2 regions of the Methylovirgula sp. genome follow, and region 2 is predicted to be linked to the other one. Evidence: riboswitches for the same ligand, from Rfam matches in the RefSeq annotation. Region 2 holds a riboswitch; the other holds the start of a gene.
What was found. A riboswitch is a leader RNA that binds a small molecule or an ion and turns the genes downstream of it on or off. The one in region 2 is predicted to bind thiamine pyrophosphate.
Positions count from the first base shown of each region.

Region 1: linked by a shared signal. The riboswitch ahead of WDN02_RS09125 (FAD-dependent oxidoreductase) and the one ahead of thiC (phosphomethylpyrimidine synthase ThiC) in region 2 are both predicted to bind thiamine pyrophosphate.

Region 1 is NZ_JBBCGP010000001.1:1,873,719-1,881,646, reverse strand. It holds gene WDN02_RS09145 (heparinase II/III family protein) at 1-1,424, shown strand, start outside; gene WDN02_RS09140 (thiamine phosphate synthase) at 1,421-2,026, opposite strand; gene WDN02_RS09135 (thiazole synthase) at 2,019-2,819, opposite strand; gene thiS (sulfur carrier protein ThiS) at 2,832-3,029, opposite strand; gene WDN02_RS09125 (FAD-dependent oxidoreductase) at 2,998-4,020, opposite strand; TPP riboswitch at 4,012-4,136, opposite strand; gene WDN02_RS09120 (aminopeptidase) at 4,175-5,431, opposite strand; gene purQ (phosphoribosylformylglycinamidine synthase subunit PurQ) at 5,465-6,151, opposite strand; gene purS (phosphoribosylformylglycinamidine synthase subunit PurS) at 6,160-6,399, opposite strand; gene purC (phosphoribosylaminoimidazolesuccinocarboxamide synthase) at 6,502-7,299, opposite strand; gene WDN02_RS09100 (DUF1476 domain-containing protein) at 7,705-7,928, shown strand, end outside.
Region 2 is NZ_JBBCGP010000001.1:1,151,493-1,159,420, forward strand. It holds gene efp (elongation factor P) at 97-666, shown strand; gene WDN02_RS05600 (SDR family NAD(P)-dependent oxidoreductase) at 828-1,541, shown strand; gene WDN02_RS05605 (hypothetical protein) at 1,597-1,821, opposite strand; TPP riboswitch at 1,968-2,069, shown strand; gene thiC (phosphomethylpyrimidine synthase ThiC) at 2,141-3,964, shown strand; gene WDN02_RS05615 (hypothetical protein) at 4,078-4,782, opposite strand; gene WDN02_RS05620 (DarT ssDNA thymidine ADP-ribosyltransferase family protein) at 4,784-5,284, opposite strand; gene WDN02_RS05625 (Shedu immune nuclease family protein) at 5,375-6,133, opposite strand; gene WDN02_RS05630 (hypothetical protein) at 6,133-6,435, opposite strand; gene WDN02_RS05635 (prolyl oligopeptidase family serine peptidase) at 6,797-7,900, shown strand.

The DNA.
Region 1 (7,928 bases), 720 kb from region 2:
ACTTGCGCGCTGCCGATACGGCCCTCGCACGTGCCAACGCGCGTGCTTTGGTGAGCGATTTTTTGGCGCGCAACGAAAAGCCGGATCGTTCCCCCGCCTGGGAGACGGGCGTCGCGGTGCGGCGGACCCTGTCATTTCTCTCGCAATCGCCGATCATTCTCGAAAACGCCGATCGCGCCTTTTACCGCCGCTTTATGCGGGCGTTGATGCGCTTGCAATATTTTCTCGAACGGCAGATTGCGGCGCATCTCGTCAGCGGCGAAGACCGCCTGCTCGCCGCAATCGGTCTGGCCGAGCTGGGCATTTGCGCGCAGGTCAGTGTAAATTTCCAACGGCGCAGCACGCATCTGCTCGCGACCGAGCTCGCCCGCCAAATCTATCCAGATGGCGGCCACATCAGCCGCAACGCCGATACGCTCATCCGCCTGCTGCTTGATCTTCTGCCCTTGCGGCAGGCCTATGCGGCGCGCGCTGTGCCGCCACCCCCGGAGCTTTTGAACGCAATCGACCGAATGGTGCCAATGTTACGGCTGCTGCGCCATGGCGATGGCGCGCTCGCTCTCTTCAACGGCATGGGCGTAACGCCGGTAGACGTCATTGCCACCGTCCTTGCCTATGAGGACCCGCGCGCGAAGCCGCTCTTCAACGCGCCCTATAGCGGCTATCAGCGGGTTGAGGCGGCCGACAGCATCCTGATCGTCGACACGGGACGGCCACCGCCGCCGGAATTTTCGACGCGCGCCCATGCCGGCGCTTTATCATTTGAGTTTTCGATCGGGCAACAACGGCTGATCGTCAATTGCGGTGCGCCGAACGACGAGCTTTCGGCGGCGCGAAGCGCAGCGCGGACAACCGCAGCGCATTCCACACTCGTCGTCGATGATACATCGTCCTGCCGTTTCGCGGCGGCGGAAGGGACTGAAAAATGGCTGCGCGATGAAATCATTTCGGGCCCACGCAATGTTACCGTCGAGCGCCAAACTCAGCCGGACACGACGAGCCTGAAGACCTCGCATGACGGCTACCGCACGCGCTTCGGCCTCATCCATGAGCGACGGCTCACGCTTAGCGCCGATGGAATGCGGCTCGATGGCGAGGACAGACTCAGATCGGTGTTAAAAAAGCCGAAGGCCACTCCTTTCGCCATCCGCTTTCACGTCCATCCCAGCGTCGAGCCCTATAGCGCCGTTGAAGGCCGCGCTGTGCTTCTCGACCTGCCCGACGGTACGCGCTGGATGTTCAGTGCTGAGGACATGCCGATTGCGATTGAAGAAAGCATCTTCTTCGCCGCGCCAGACGGATCGCACGCGACCCGGCAATTGGTGATCTACAGCAATGTCGAGCAGCCTGCGTCTGTCGCCTGGACTCTGCGCGCCATCATGACACAAGAAGAATACGAGGACACACAGCCAGAAGAAGCTTAGCCCTCTTCTAGCCGCGTCGCCGCGACCCAGGCGCGCGCGCGCGTCTCCGGATCAGCATTAAGGGTGATATCGGTGACAGCGGCGGCGCTGTCGGCGCCCGCTGCAAAGACGCCCGGCGCGCGCTCCAGCGTGATGCCACCGATGGCCACAAGCGGAATGGCGCCGATTTTTTTCTTCCATTCGCCGATGCGATCGAGACCCTGCGGCGCGAAAGTCATCGCTTTCAGGATCGTGGGATAAATCGGCCCCAGCGCGATATAATCCGGCTTGAGTGCGAGCGCGCGCGTGAGCTCGGCCTCGTCGTGTGTCGAAATACCGATCTTGATATTCGCGCCGCGGATCATCGCCACATCGGCAATGTCGAGATCACCCTGCCCGAGATGCACATGCGTGCAACTGAGGTCAATCGCCTCCTGCCAATAATCGTTGACGATCAGCTCAGCACCCGCGGCGAGACAGAGAGTTCGTGCTGTCCTGATCTCACGCCGGACGTCCTCGATCGGCTGATCCTTGACGCGCAATTGCACGAGCCTGACGCCGCATGTCAGGAGTCGCGCGACCCAGTCCGCGCTATCGACAATGGGGTAGAAGCGGTCAAGCACGTTTGGGCAAATCCGAGAAGGCGCGGCCGATCTGCGGCGTCGATGGCTCGGCCATATCACGCGACAAAATCGGATCGGCACAATAGCCGAGACGCCCAGCTTCGATGCCAAGCGCGAGGGCGCGGGCCATCGCGACAGGATCGCCGGCTTTGGCGATGGCGGTATTCAACAAGACCGCGTCATAACCAAGTTCCATGGCCGCGGCGGCATGAGCCGGCGTTCCGATGCCAGCATCGATGATGAGCGGCGTCGATGGGAAATTCTTTCGTAACGCCTGGAGCCCGAAAACATTGTTGAGGCCACGGCCCGAGCCGATCGGCGCGCCCCAGGGCATAAGCACTTCACAGCCAGCGCCGACGAGTCTTTCGGCGACGAGCAAATCTTCCGTCGTGTAGGGAAACACCTTGAAACCCGCGCGCGAAAGGATCCCTGCCGCCTCGACAAGTCCGAAGACATCGGGCTGCAAGAGATCATCGTCGCCGATCACTTCGAGCTTGATCCAGTCGGTGGCGAAAACCTCGCGCGCCATCTCGGCCGTCGTCACGGCTTCCTTGACACTGCGGCAACCGGCCGTATTCGGCAGAACCTTGACGCCAAGGTCGCGGATCAAACTCCAGAAACTCTCGCCAGCGCGGCCCTTGCCCGCCTCGCGCCGCAGCGAGACCGTGACGACTTCGGCGCCGGACGCTTTGACCGCGTCGGCAAGAACGGCCGGCGACGGATATTGCGCCGTGCCGATCAACAAACGCGAGCCAAGCGTCACACCATAAACTTCAAAGGGCGCATTCTGCATGGGCAATCCTGATCAGCCCCCTTGCCGCGGCACGAGGATTTCGACGGCATCACCGGCGCGAAGCGGCGTGGCCGGGCGATCAATCGCGCGGACAAAGGTTTGGTTCACCGCTGTCGCAACGAGTCTATTCTGATAGTCAAGTTCAGCAAGCAGGGCCGCGAGCGTCGTCGCGGCAACATCATGCTCTTTGCCGTTGACGCGGATTTGCATCCATCACCTCCGGAAAAGTTTCATCCCTGAGCGCCACGGCGACGGCGCGGCGCGCCAATGCCGGCGCCAGAAGAAAGCCATGTCGATAAAGCCCATTGATATAGATCGTGCGGCCCTCACGCCTGATGCGCGGCATGTTATCCGGAAATGTCGGACGCAGATCGGCGCCGGTCTCGACAATCTCCGCCTCTCCGAAGGCCGGATGCAGCGCATAAACCGCGCTTAAAAGCTCGAGCATCGAACGCGCCGTAATGCGCGGACGTTCCTCATTCTCGACCGCTGTCGCACCGACCATGAAGCGCCCATCGCCGCGCGGCACGACATAGACGGGATGGCGCGGATGCAGCAATTGCACCGGCCGCTGAAACACGATCTCGTCGGTTTTGACGACGAGCATCTCGCCCTTCACGCCGCGCAAATCAGGCAAGGCGTCGCGCGCGGCAAAGCCGCGGCAATCGATTGTCCAATCGGCTTCGTCGGCGATCACCTCGGCAGGCGTATCGAAACGAAATGTTACGTGCTCGAATTCCCGCAGGCGAGCGACAAGCTTTTCGATCGCCAAGCGCGGATCGAGGTGCGCTTCGCCGGGAAAGAACAGTGCGCGGTCAAAGCGTCCACCCAGATGCGGCTCGCGCATCGCAAGCTGATTGGCGTCGAGCCATTCATGCCCGGATGTTCGCCGCGAGAAACGAACGAGATCGGCACTGTCGCGCGCGGAGGCGACAAGCAGGCTGCCGTTGACCGTCGCGAGCTTGAGCGTCTCGGCCCAGAAGGCCAGACCTTCGAGTCCCCATTCAATGACAAGCGGCGGCGCGCTCTCGGCCTCGCACCAGGGCGCCAACATGCCGCCGGCAAAATAGGAGCAGCCGTGGCCGGGCACGGCCTCGCGCTCGACGATTTCGACTGTCTGGCCGGCAGCGGCGAATTCATAGGCTGCCGTGAGGCCGGCAACGCCAGCACCGAGGATGCGGATTTTTTTTTGAGAAACCATGATGACCATCCCTACGCCAGTACAAACTGGATCAGGTTCGAAGGGTCGCCGGGCCGCTTCTCACCGAAGCGCTGCCAGCCTCTCAGCCCCCTGACGGGGATCCCCTAGGCACAATCTTAGATAATCCCCTCAGGCGGGGGCGTCAACGAGGCGGCTACGCCCATTCGCCCTTGCGGAAGACCGGCACGCGCGAACCATCGGGCTTAATGCCGTCGATGTCGATCTTGTCGGAGCCGATCATCCAGTCGATGTGGATAAGGCTCGTATTGCCGCCTTGCGCTGCGATCTGTTCGGGCGTCAGTTTGTCGCCATCGATGAAACATTTCGCATAGCATTGGCCAAGCGCGATGTGGCTGGCAGCATTCTCATCGAACAAAGTATTGAAGAACAGAAGGCCGCTCGCCGAGATTGGTGACGAATGCGGCACCAGCGCAACTTCGCCAAGCCGCCGGGCGCCATCATCGGTTTCGAGAACCTTGCGCAGCACATCCTGACCATGCGCGGCTGTCGCCTCGACGATGCGGCCCGCCTCGAAACGCACCGCGATCCGGTCGATCAGCGTGCCCTGATAAGAGAGCGGCTTGGTGCTGACGACAGTGCCTTCGACGCGATGTGCATGTGGTGTCGTGAAGACTTCTTCGGTCGGGATATTCGGATTGCAGACAACGCCGTTCTTGGCGACCGACGCGCCGCCTTCCCATTCGTGGCCATCCGCAAGCCCGATCGTCAGATTGGTGCCCGGCCCAGTATAATGCAGGGCGGCAAAGCGCTGGCCGTTGAGCCATTGGGTGCGGCTGCGCAGGGCGGCATTATGCGCGGCCCAGGCCGCGATGGGATCGGCCTTATCGACGCGCGAGGCGGCGAAAATCGCGTCGCTCAATTTCGCGACCGCGACATCCGGCTCGTCCTGCGGAAAAACCTGATGCGCCCAGGCCGCGCCCGGAAAAGCAGCGATGTTCCAGTTGATGTCAAAGCCCGCGATCTTTTCGAGGGCCGGCTTGTAGGCAATGGAATTGGCCTTGTTGGCCCGCGCGACCTTGGCCGGGTCTTCGCCCGCAAGCAGCATCGGATTGTCGCCGACGATGGCGAGCCGTGCGGTGTTCGCGGCAAAGGCTTTGCCGATGCCTTCGTACAGCCAACCCGGCGCGCGATCGAAACTTGCGTCGTGCGCAAAGCGAAAGCGCGCCAATGTCATCTGTTCGTCGGCGAGCATCGGCGTCACGAGGCCAGCGCCGGCTTTATAGGCGTGTTCGACGATGCGCCGCACGAAGGCAAGCGCCGTAACCGGCGCCGTCAGAAACACGTCCTGACCTTCTTGCAGATTCAGCCCGACCTTGACGACGACCTCGGCAAGCTTGTCGAGTTTTGCTTCGTCAATTGCGGCAGCGATTTTGCGCTCGTGCGTTGTCATGTGGCTCCGCGGGTTCGAGTCGAGACAAGCGGCTTATGCCGCGAGCAGGCTTTCGAAAAGCGCCCGTCCGTCGGTGCCACCGACGAGGGGGTCGATCAGATTTTCCGGATGCGGCATCAGCCCGAGCACGTTCAAAGTCTCGGAATAGATGCCGGCGATGTCATGCACCGAGCCATTCGGATTGGCCGCGCCGCCGAGAGTGCCGGCAGCATCACAATAGCGGAAGGCAACGCGCCCTTCGCCTTCGAGCCGCGCCAAGGTCTCACTATCGGCCGTGTAATTGCCTTCGCCATGCGCGATGGCGACCTTGATCACCTGGCCCGTTTGATATTGCGCCGTGAAACCCGTGTCGGCGCGTTCGACGCGTAAATGCTGCATATGGCAGGCGAAGCGCAAATTCGTGTTGCGCATGAGAACGCCCGGCAACAGACCCGCCTCGCAGGCGATCTGGAAGCCATTGCAGATGCCAAGAACACGGCCGCCGCGCTTTGCGTGCGTGCGCACCGCATCCATCACCGGCGAGCGCGCCGCGATAGCGCCGCAGCGCAGATAATCGCCGTAGGAAAAGCCGCCGGGCAGAACCACAAGATCGGTGCCGGCCGGAAGTTCAGGCTCGCCATGCCAGACGATCGACGGCTTTTGCCCGGTTACGCTGGCGAGCGCGCGAAACACATCGCCTTCGCGATTGGACCCGGGAAAGAGAATGATCGCAGCGTGCAATGAAGACCTCAGGCGAGTTCGATGCGATAGTTCTCGACGATCGTGTTGGCGAGCAATTTCTCGCACGCCATCTGCAGCAGCGCCTGCGCCTTTGCGCGGTCCGCTTCCGCAATTTCGACCTCGAAAATCTTGCCCTGCCGCACGCTTTCGACGCCGGGAATATCGAGCGACTTCAGCGCGCCTTCGATCGCTTTGCCTTGCGGATCGAGAAGCCCGTTTTTCAGCGTGACGATGATATTGGCTTTCAAGATCGATGCCTCGTGTATGCGCGGCCATACTATATCGGCTGGCAGACATAATAAAACCCCGCCGCGTCGGCGGCGGGGTTTTGATTTAAACCAAGGTGAAGCTCAAGATTGAACGAGCTTCGGACCCGACGCGCGTGGTTGCTCGTTATCCTGCAGAATACCGAGCCGGCGCGCCACTTCCGTATAAGCTTCGACGAGACCGCCCATGTCGCGCCGGAAACGATCCTTGTCGAGCTTGTCGTTCGACTTGATGTCCCAAAGCCGGCAGGAATCGGGGGAGATTTCGTCGGCGACAACGATGCGCATCGTATCGCCTTCCCACAGGCGCCCGGTTTCCATCTTGAAATCGACGAGCCGGATGCCGACGCCGAGGAAAAGCCCGGTCAGGAAATCGTTGACGCGGATAGCGAGCGCCATGATGTCATCGATTTCTTGCGGCGTCGCCCAGCCGAAAGCGGTGATGTGCTCTTCCGACACCATCGGATCGTTGAGTTCGTCGTTCTTGTAGTAGAACTCGATGATCGAACGCGGCAGTTGCGTGCCTTCCTCGAGACCGAGGCGGGTCGAAAGCGAGCCTGCCGCGACATTGCGCACGACGACCTCAAGCGGCACGATCTCGACTTCGCGGATCAATTGCTCGCGCATATTGAGCCGCCGGATAAAATGCGTCGGAACGCCGATATCGTTCAGATTCTGAAAGACGAACTCGGAAATCCGATTGTTCAGGACGCCCTTGCCGTCGATGACCTCATGCTTTTTGGCATTGAAGGCGGTGGCGTCGTCCTTGAAGTGCTGGATAAGCGTGCCCGGTTCGGGTCCCTCATAAAGGACCTTTGCCTTGCCCTCGTAAATGCGGCGGCGGCGATTCATGGGAATTAACCGTGGCTTGAGGTGGTCCATGGGAGGCCCTGGCTCCTTTCAGGAATGTCCCGGCCTGGCCGTAAGGCGATCAAGGCCGGGCAGGCGATTCAGGCGGTGCGGCGCCGCGGGTCCTAGACGGTCGTAGCTTTTTCGGCCGTTCAAGACAAGCAAATAGCGGGCTAAAGCATCGCACTCGTAAATCTCACCTTGACCTAGACTGTCTTATTTCTGTCGTAGATTTCAACAACTTAAGGCGCGAATGCAAAGATCGGCATGAACGATCCCGGTCCTCGACTCATTATATGGTTAGTCCCGGAGCCGAAAAAAGACCTGTCACATGGCGCCCCGCCCGAGCGGTGGCGCCCGGCGCCAAGTCCTATGGCCGAACGCCCCGTTCCGGGCTAGGTTCGAGCCCTTATTGCGATACGGATTGGCGAGGCGGCGATGACGACATTCGACGAACGCGAAAAAGGTTATGAAGCCCAGCTTGCTCACGACGAGGACCTGAGATTCCGGGCCTATGTGCGGCGCAATAAAAACCTCGGGCTATGGGCGGCCGAGCGGCTTGGCAAATCCGGCGAAGTCGCCGAGGCTTATGCGGCGACACTGATCAAGACCCACCTTGATGGCGACGGCGATGACAGCGTTTTCGCTAAATTGCGTGCCGA
Region 2 (7,928 bases):
AGCCAGTTTCGGCCGATCCATATTGAATTTTAATGTGTTTTGCTCCAAGCGGCGGCTCGGATCAAAGCGCCATTCGAGCTAGACGAAGGAAACCTCGTGAAAGTCATCGCCAGTTCCATCCGCAAGGGCAATATTCTCGAGCGAGAGGACGGCCAGCTTTATGTTGTGCTGACCGCCGAAAGCTTCCATCCCGGCAAGGGCACGCCGACGACGCAGATCGACATGCGCCGGCTGTCCGACGGCGTGAAGACCACGGATCGCTACAAGACGACGGAACAGGTCGAGCGCGCCTTCGTCGAGGATCACGACTACAGCTACCTTTTTCAGGACGGCGAGCATTATACGTTCATGAATGGCGAGACCTATGATCAGGTCAACGTCTCGGCCGATGTGATCGGCGAGCAGGCGGTCTACCTGCAGGAAGGCATGGTCTGCATTCTTTCGCTCTTCAACGGCATCCCGGTCGCGATTCAGTTTCCGCCCCGCGTGACGCTTGAAATCGTCGAGACGGAACCGGCGATGAAGGGCCAGACGGCGTCGTCGTCCTATAAGCCAGCGAAATTGTCGAACGGCGCCCGCACCATGGTGCCACCGCATATTCAGCCGGGCACCCGCGTGGTGATCCAGACGGAAGACGGCTCCTACGTCGAACGCGCCAAGGACTAGGATCGAAGCCCAATCACTCACTGCTTAGTGTTGTCATCCGGCGGTGATTTGAAGCCCGATTCTGACATAGACCGCGGGTCACGATAATTTGCGCCCGACGCGTCTCGCGTCGGTCATGCGGCGTGCGTTATTTGGCTTCCATCCCGCCACTGGAAGACATTATGTCCCCGGCCGCTCCGAACGATCATCCGCATAAAATCCTTCTGATCGGCGCCTCGCGCGGTCTTGGCCTCGCCATGGCTGCTGAGTTCTTGAAGAAGGGATGGAATGTCGTTGGCACGGTTCGAGGAAAAACCCGAACATTGCTGCACGACCTCGCGGATGAATTCGAGGGCCGCGTCGAGATCGAAACACTCGACATCTGCGAGCCGGATCAGATCGCGGCATTGCACGAAAAGCTGTCGGGCAGAATATTCGATATTCTGTTTGTTAATGCCGGCGTCACAAGCAACAAACAGGAAACGATTGGAGAGGTGACGACCGACGACTTTGTCCGCGTCATGGTCACAAATGCGCTGAGTCCGATGCGTGTTCTCGAAAGCCTGGAAAAATACGTTCCGGCGACGGGTCTGATGGGCGTGATGTCGTCCGGGCTCGGAAGCCTTGCCAACAATTTGACCGGCACGCGGGAGCTCTATCGCGGCAGCAAGGCGGCGCTGAATATGTTCATGCGGAGCTTTGCAGCACGTTATTCCGCCTCATCGCGCGCCATGGTGGTGATGGCACCCGGCTGGGTCCGCACTGACCTCGGCGGCCCGGATGCACCCTTAACCAGCGAAGACAGTGTGCCGAACCTAGTCGACGTGCTTCTCTCGAAACAGGGCAAACCCGGGTTGGAATATCTCGATTACCTCGGCCGCACGGTTCCTTGGTAAGGGCTGTCATGACGGTTTTTGCGTCGAGCGCGCCGAGGACTGAGCTGCCGCAAGCTTAGCCGATATCGTCGTTCCACAGGTCGATCCGCGCAAAGAGATCGTCCGTGCCCGATAATTTGCTCATCGGGACAGGCGCGAACACCGCGCGCAGTTCGGCGCCGATCTGCGCCACCATGTCTTTTCCGCCGCGCGGCAGTTCCGAACGCTGGCGCTCAAGGCGCCGCGTCGGGATTGCATTCTGCGGGGGGATCGGTTCCCAGCCCTTGTCCCTGTTCATCATTGTCAGCCTCACCGCCCTGTTTCGCCTCACGCTCCTGCTCTAAGCATCGCGGACATCGTCACCGTTCGTTTGGCCAACGTGGCCTGGCGCAATCCGTTCCGGCGCATTTCACGCACTTGCGGCGCGGCGCATCCACGCCTATCCTGCCTGCAGCCTTGGGGTGCTGCCGGAAGTTCGGCGGCTGAGATCAGACCCTTCGAACCTGAAACTGGGTAATGCCAGCGCAGGGACAGGCGATACGCAAAGCTTGGGTGGAATCCATCTGCGCCTTCGTATCTGCTCCCGCGCCGCCATTCCGAACAAAGCGCGGAGCCGGCCGATGAACATTCGCCAAAAGCCCGAAAATCTCATTCCGCAAAGCGTGACGTGTGGCCCGCTGCCGGGCGCACGGAAGGTCTATGCGGAACCCCGCGCGGGCATCCGTGTGCCGTTCCGCGAAATCGCGCTTGAACCTTCGGCGAACGAGCCGCCGGTGCGCGTCTACGATGCGTCCGGCCCCTACACCGAGGAGGCGCCGCGCGTCGATCTCTCTGCCGGCCTGCCGCGCCTGCGCGCCGATTGGTACGCCAATCGCGGTTTCGAGACCTATCAGGGCCGCGCCATCAAGCCGGAAGACAATGGCAATGTCGGCAGCGACAAGCTCGTGCCGCCCTGCCCGGCCAATGTCGCGCCCTTGCGCGGCATCTCCGGCAAGCCGGTGACGCAATATGAATTCGCCCGCGCCGGCATCATTACCGAAGAGATGATCTATGTCGCGGCACGCGAAAATCTCGGTCGCGAGAAAATGCTCGCGAATGCCGAAGAGAAACTCGCCGACGGCGAAAGTTTCGGCGCCGCGATCCCGGCGTTTGTGACGCCCGAATTCGTCCGCAGCGAGATCGCGCGCGGCCGCGCCATCATCCCGGCGAACATCAATCACCCGGAACTGGAGCCGATGATCATCGGCCGCAACTTCCTGGTGAAGATCAACGCCAACATCGGCAATTCGGCCGTCACGTCGTCTGTCGCGGAAGAAGTCGACAAGATGGTCTGGTCGATACGCTGGGGCGCCGACACGGTCATGGACCTTTCGACTGGCCGCAACATCCACAACATCCGCGACTGGATCATCCGCAATGCGCCGGTGCCGATCGGCACGGTGCCGATCTATCAGGCGCTCGAAAAGGTCGATGGCGATCCGATCAAGCTGACGTGGGAAATCTTCCGCGACACGTTGATCGAACAGGCCGAGCAGGGCGTCGATTATTTCACCATCCACGCGGGCGTGCGCCTCGCCTATGTGCCGCTCACAGCGAAACGCACGACGGGCATCGTCTCCCGCGGCGGCTCGATCATGGCGCGCTGGTGCCTGTCGCATCACAAGGAAAGCTTCCTCTACACGCACTTCGACGAGATTTGCGACATCATGCGCGCGTACGATGTGTCGTTCTCGCTCGGCGACGGTCTGCGTCCCGGCTCGATTGCCGACGCCAACGACCGCGCGCAATTCGCCGAACTCGAAACGCTCGGCGAACTCACCAAGATCGCCTGGGACAAAGGCTGCCAGGTGATGATCGAAGGCCCCGGCCATGTGCCGATGCACAAGATCAAAGTGAATATGGAAAAGCAGCTCGAGGAATGCGGCGAGGCGCCGTTCTATACGCTCGGGCCGCTGACGACCGACATCGCGCCGGGCTACGATCACATCACGTCGGGCATCGGCGCGGCGATGATCGGCTGGTTCGGCTGCGCCATGCTTTGCTACGTCACGCCGAAGGAACATCTCGGCCTGCCCGACCGCGACGATGTGAAAACCGGCGTCATCACCTATCGCATCGCCGCCCATGCCGCCGATCTCGCCAAGGGCCATCCGGCGGCGCAGGTGCGCGACGATGCGCTGTCGCGCGCGCGGTTCGATTTCCGCTGGCAGGATCAGTTCAACCTGTCGCTCGATCCCGACACGGCGCGGCTCTTCCATGACGAGACGCTGCCGAAAGACGCGCACAAGGTCGCGCATTTCTGCTCGATGTGCGGGCCGCAATTCTGCTCGATGAAGATCACGCAGGATTTGCGCGACGAAGTGAACGCGATTGCCGAGCGCGAAAAGGGCATGGCGGACAAGAGCGCCGAGTTCTTGGAAAAGGGCGGAAAGCTTTACGTGTGAGGAGCAACTGAATTCTAGTGAGAAATTTTCTATAGGCCTCCTCAAACTACATGATCGAGGCTGAGAGCCTATAGACGTGAAGGCAACAAAGTAAAACAGGATGGTTACATATTCTAAAGTGAAAGCTGGTTTCCTTCCTCTTTGCCTATGCGCGGTCGCATGTGCTCCTTCATGGTTTTGATGAAGGCTTCGGGCGAGCTCAGTGCCTTTTCCAAAATATCGTCATGCAGCAGTGCAACGAACAACGCGCAAGACCGCGCTTGGCAATTTAGGGATTTATTTGGGTTGAATTCGATATCGGTAAATCCGGCATAACTGCTTTCTTCACTGATCAATCGTTGCTTAAGCCAATCTCGATGAGGATAGATTGCCCGTAAATAAAGCCAGTCATAAAACACTGTCGTTGGCTGAAGTGGGAACTTATGACCCTCGAATTCGAAGCGGATCAAATGACCTGAATGATGCAGACGCGGATCACGCTTCGCTGCGCGAGGCTCAGCTTCATAGAGATCGATAAAGGGGCCACCACGCTCAAAAACTTTGCTACCCTGATACGCGCATTCGAGTGGTATTTCACCCACTTCGCTTTGAACCCTTAAATGAAACGCGCTTAAGTGCTGCCCTGCTACTTCGTCCGACTTTGTTGAGATTTCCAGCAATGGCGAAAAGCCCTTAAGTGCCGCAGCCTCATGAAGTGCCTTTACATTTTTCTTTTTCTGCACAGGCGCGAAGCCCGGAGCCCAAGGGATGCTAAAGCTGATCTCCTTCACGAAACCGGGCGCGTTTCTCTCCGGAACGAATATCGGGCGTTCGGCCATATCAAAGGTTCCTTATTAAGGAGAGAGGGATTTTTTGCGGAATGAGCACCTCGTATTTTTCGGCTTGTTGCAGTCGCGCCTGAATGGCTGCATTGCTCCAATCTGTCCGAGTATAGAGCACCTCGTAATCAATCTCTGCTTCTGCAATCGGCACAGCCGTAACGCCCGCCTTATTAGAAACATCTGGCGTAAACATGGCTCCCGGAAATTTCAACACGTCAGCGTGGATCGCAAGGAAAACGGCGTTCGTTAATCGGCCATCAGCGCGGGCCGCGTATTCCATCGGATGTGAGTTGCGAAAGCATAAGTGGACATATCGGTCCATACCTTTGAGTTCGTCCGCGTCACGGCTCCATTGGTTCCCGCCCGGCGCCGGAATTTCGATGTCTTGCTTCATAAGGTCAGCGAGGGGCAGCAAGCCTCCGTGCTTCTTGATAAGGTCAAGATTGCGTCTGTCAGTAAAATGGTAAAGCAAAGGAACTTTGTCGAGAGAATCAATCATAACAATTGCCTCGAAATCTTGCTTTCGGAAACATTTGGCGTCGCCAGCAAACTGGAATCGAATGTTATCATTCGTGGGGGAGCCGGAGCCTTAGTCTGACGAGACCTGATTGCTATCGACGATAAACCGCGCGCGATGCAGCAGCTCGTCGAAGGTTATAATTTCAGGTTGCCTAACATTACGCCGAAACAGTTCGAACGACCTGAACTTATCTTCATGCGTGCCGCGGTCTCCCTGAAATTGTCCCAAGTTGCCGATAACCAGATAGGAGCGTGGCTCGAATCCCCACAGCTCCTCCCCCGTCGGATAACCAAACGCGTCTTTTGGTTGAAACGGCTCAGCTAACGTCTTGACAGCGCCGCGAACAGTTTCTTGAATTTGCGCAACGCCGCCGACAAGCTCCGAGGACGGCGACCACACACCGGCACGGTATTTTTCGTCCACTAGCTCCGTATCGTGGCGCTTGATCTCGATAAAACATAGTGAGCTGACGGCGGCGCGGGTTTTCATAAGACCATCAGCCCGCTTTCCGTTGTTAGCCACGCTAAATCCACGGACGGTTTGCTCGAGCTTGCGTTCATGGAGCGAGTCCATAAAGATGTAGGAAAGTCCGTGGCCGAATATCCACGGGTTAGCCTCAAAGAAGGCTTGCCATACGGCTTCGGGATTCCGGCCAGCCATATGCGCAGCGAAGTATTCGTCATCAGCAAGTAAACGCTCGAAATGACCGAGCTGTTTCTTCCGGTAGCCGAGCGCCACTATGTCCCGCCCCGTGACCTCGTTCTCGGCGAGCTTAATTACCAAATCCAAATTGCCAGAAAGTAAGGCGTGCGCGTGATCCTTTTTCATCACGACAGTACGCAGCTCTGAGTCCGGTATATTGATTTTCTCCTCGCTTTCGAAATGAAAGTGACGATGTTAGCGAGGAAGGTCAGCAGGTTTTCGACTTCATCGCGTCGGAACGTAAAGTAGGTTTCGCCGACAGGAACGCCCTTCTCTGTGTTCCATTTTGTAAACGTGACGAGATTTAATTTACGTTCTGCGTCGATTTCGTAAAACTTTGCGACGATCTCCTGCCGGCCGCCATGCGTGACGCGAAGAACGACTTCGTCCTTCTCAACAGCCACTCGTCCTGACCAGTCCGAGTCCATGACCTTGCTCGCAATTCTCAAGCCGGCGGCTCACGTAGGTTTTTCCCACCTTTTTATTTTTATGGAATTCGTATTCGCCCGTCATGGACCTGTCCGTCTGTAGCTTCCAGGCTCCGCCCCGCATACCAAGCCAGCAAAAGAGATTCAGTACAATAATGTTGTTGCCACAGACCGTTTTTGGCGGTGTCGGCACAGAACCGTCCGTCTCATTCCTCCAATAGACCCATTGAGGTCTGCCTGCCTTTAGGCCGCGCGAGGCATGTGTCAGTCGAAGTATATGACGTTTTCGACCGTTTCAATTAACGTGCTGATCTGTGGGTGGATGGCCGGGACAGCCCGGCCATGACGTTCGAGGATTTGCATGAAGCGCGTTCGTCTAACGATATCGGCTCTCTTTCTCGTCTTCTCCGCACCCTCTCCCGCCTTCGCGCAAAATTACATCATCGAAGACATCCGCGTTCCGGACTCTGCGGCCGCCCCTCAAGGCCTTGAGGGCGTTTTTCTGCGCCCCGCCGGACACGGGCGCTATCCGCTCGCGCTCATCAGCCACGGCTCGCCGCGCGATCCGGCGGAGCGTCCGCAACTCGCGCCGCAGGGGATGCTGCCGCAGATGATGGAATTCGCGCAGCGCGGCTGGGCGACGGCGGCGGTCCTGCGGCGCGGCTATGGCCAATCGGGCGGCGGCTGGGCGGAAAGTTTCGGCCCCTGCGACAACGCGAATTACATCCGTGCCGGACGCGCCGGGGCCGACGATCTGCGCGCCGCTTTCGCCTATCTTTCGCGCCGTGCCGATGTCGATCCGCATCGGATGATCGCGGTCGGCGTTTCGGCCGGTGGCTTCGCGACCGTCGCGCTGACGGAAAATCCACCGCGTGGCCTTCTCGCCGCGATCAGCTTTGCCGGCGGCCGCGGCTCGGAAAACGCCGACACGGTTTGCGATGCGCCAGCCTTGATCGAAGCATTCCACACGTTCGGCTCCCGTTCCCGCGTGCCGCTGCTCTGGGTTTATGCCGCCAACGATCATTTTTTCGGCCCGCTGCTGGCGGACCAGTTCCGCCAGGCATTTGCCGGGGCAGGCGGCAATGTGGCCTTCGTCCATGCCTCGGCTTTCGGCTCGGACGGGCACCAATTGTTCTCGTCGTCCGGGCGGCAGATCTGGGCGCCGATTGTCGATAGCTTTCTGGCACGCCAGCATCTGCCCCGTGCCGATCCGCTATTGCCGCCCTACGCGTCGCCGCCGCTCGCGCCGCCGCGCCAGCTTTCCGTCAGCGGGCGCAAGGATTTCGCCGCCTATCTCGCGGCCTTCCCGCATAAGGCTTTTGCCGTCAGTGCCAACGGCGCCTATGGCTGGCGCACGGCCCGGCGCCGCGATGCCGAGGCGGAAAGCGGCGCGCTCCGGCTTTGCGGCGCCCACGCCTCGACCTGTCATGTTTATGCCGTGGACGACCGCGCTTCATCGCAGTAAGCGTGCGGAAACTTGCGGCGCCCGAAGC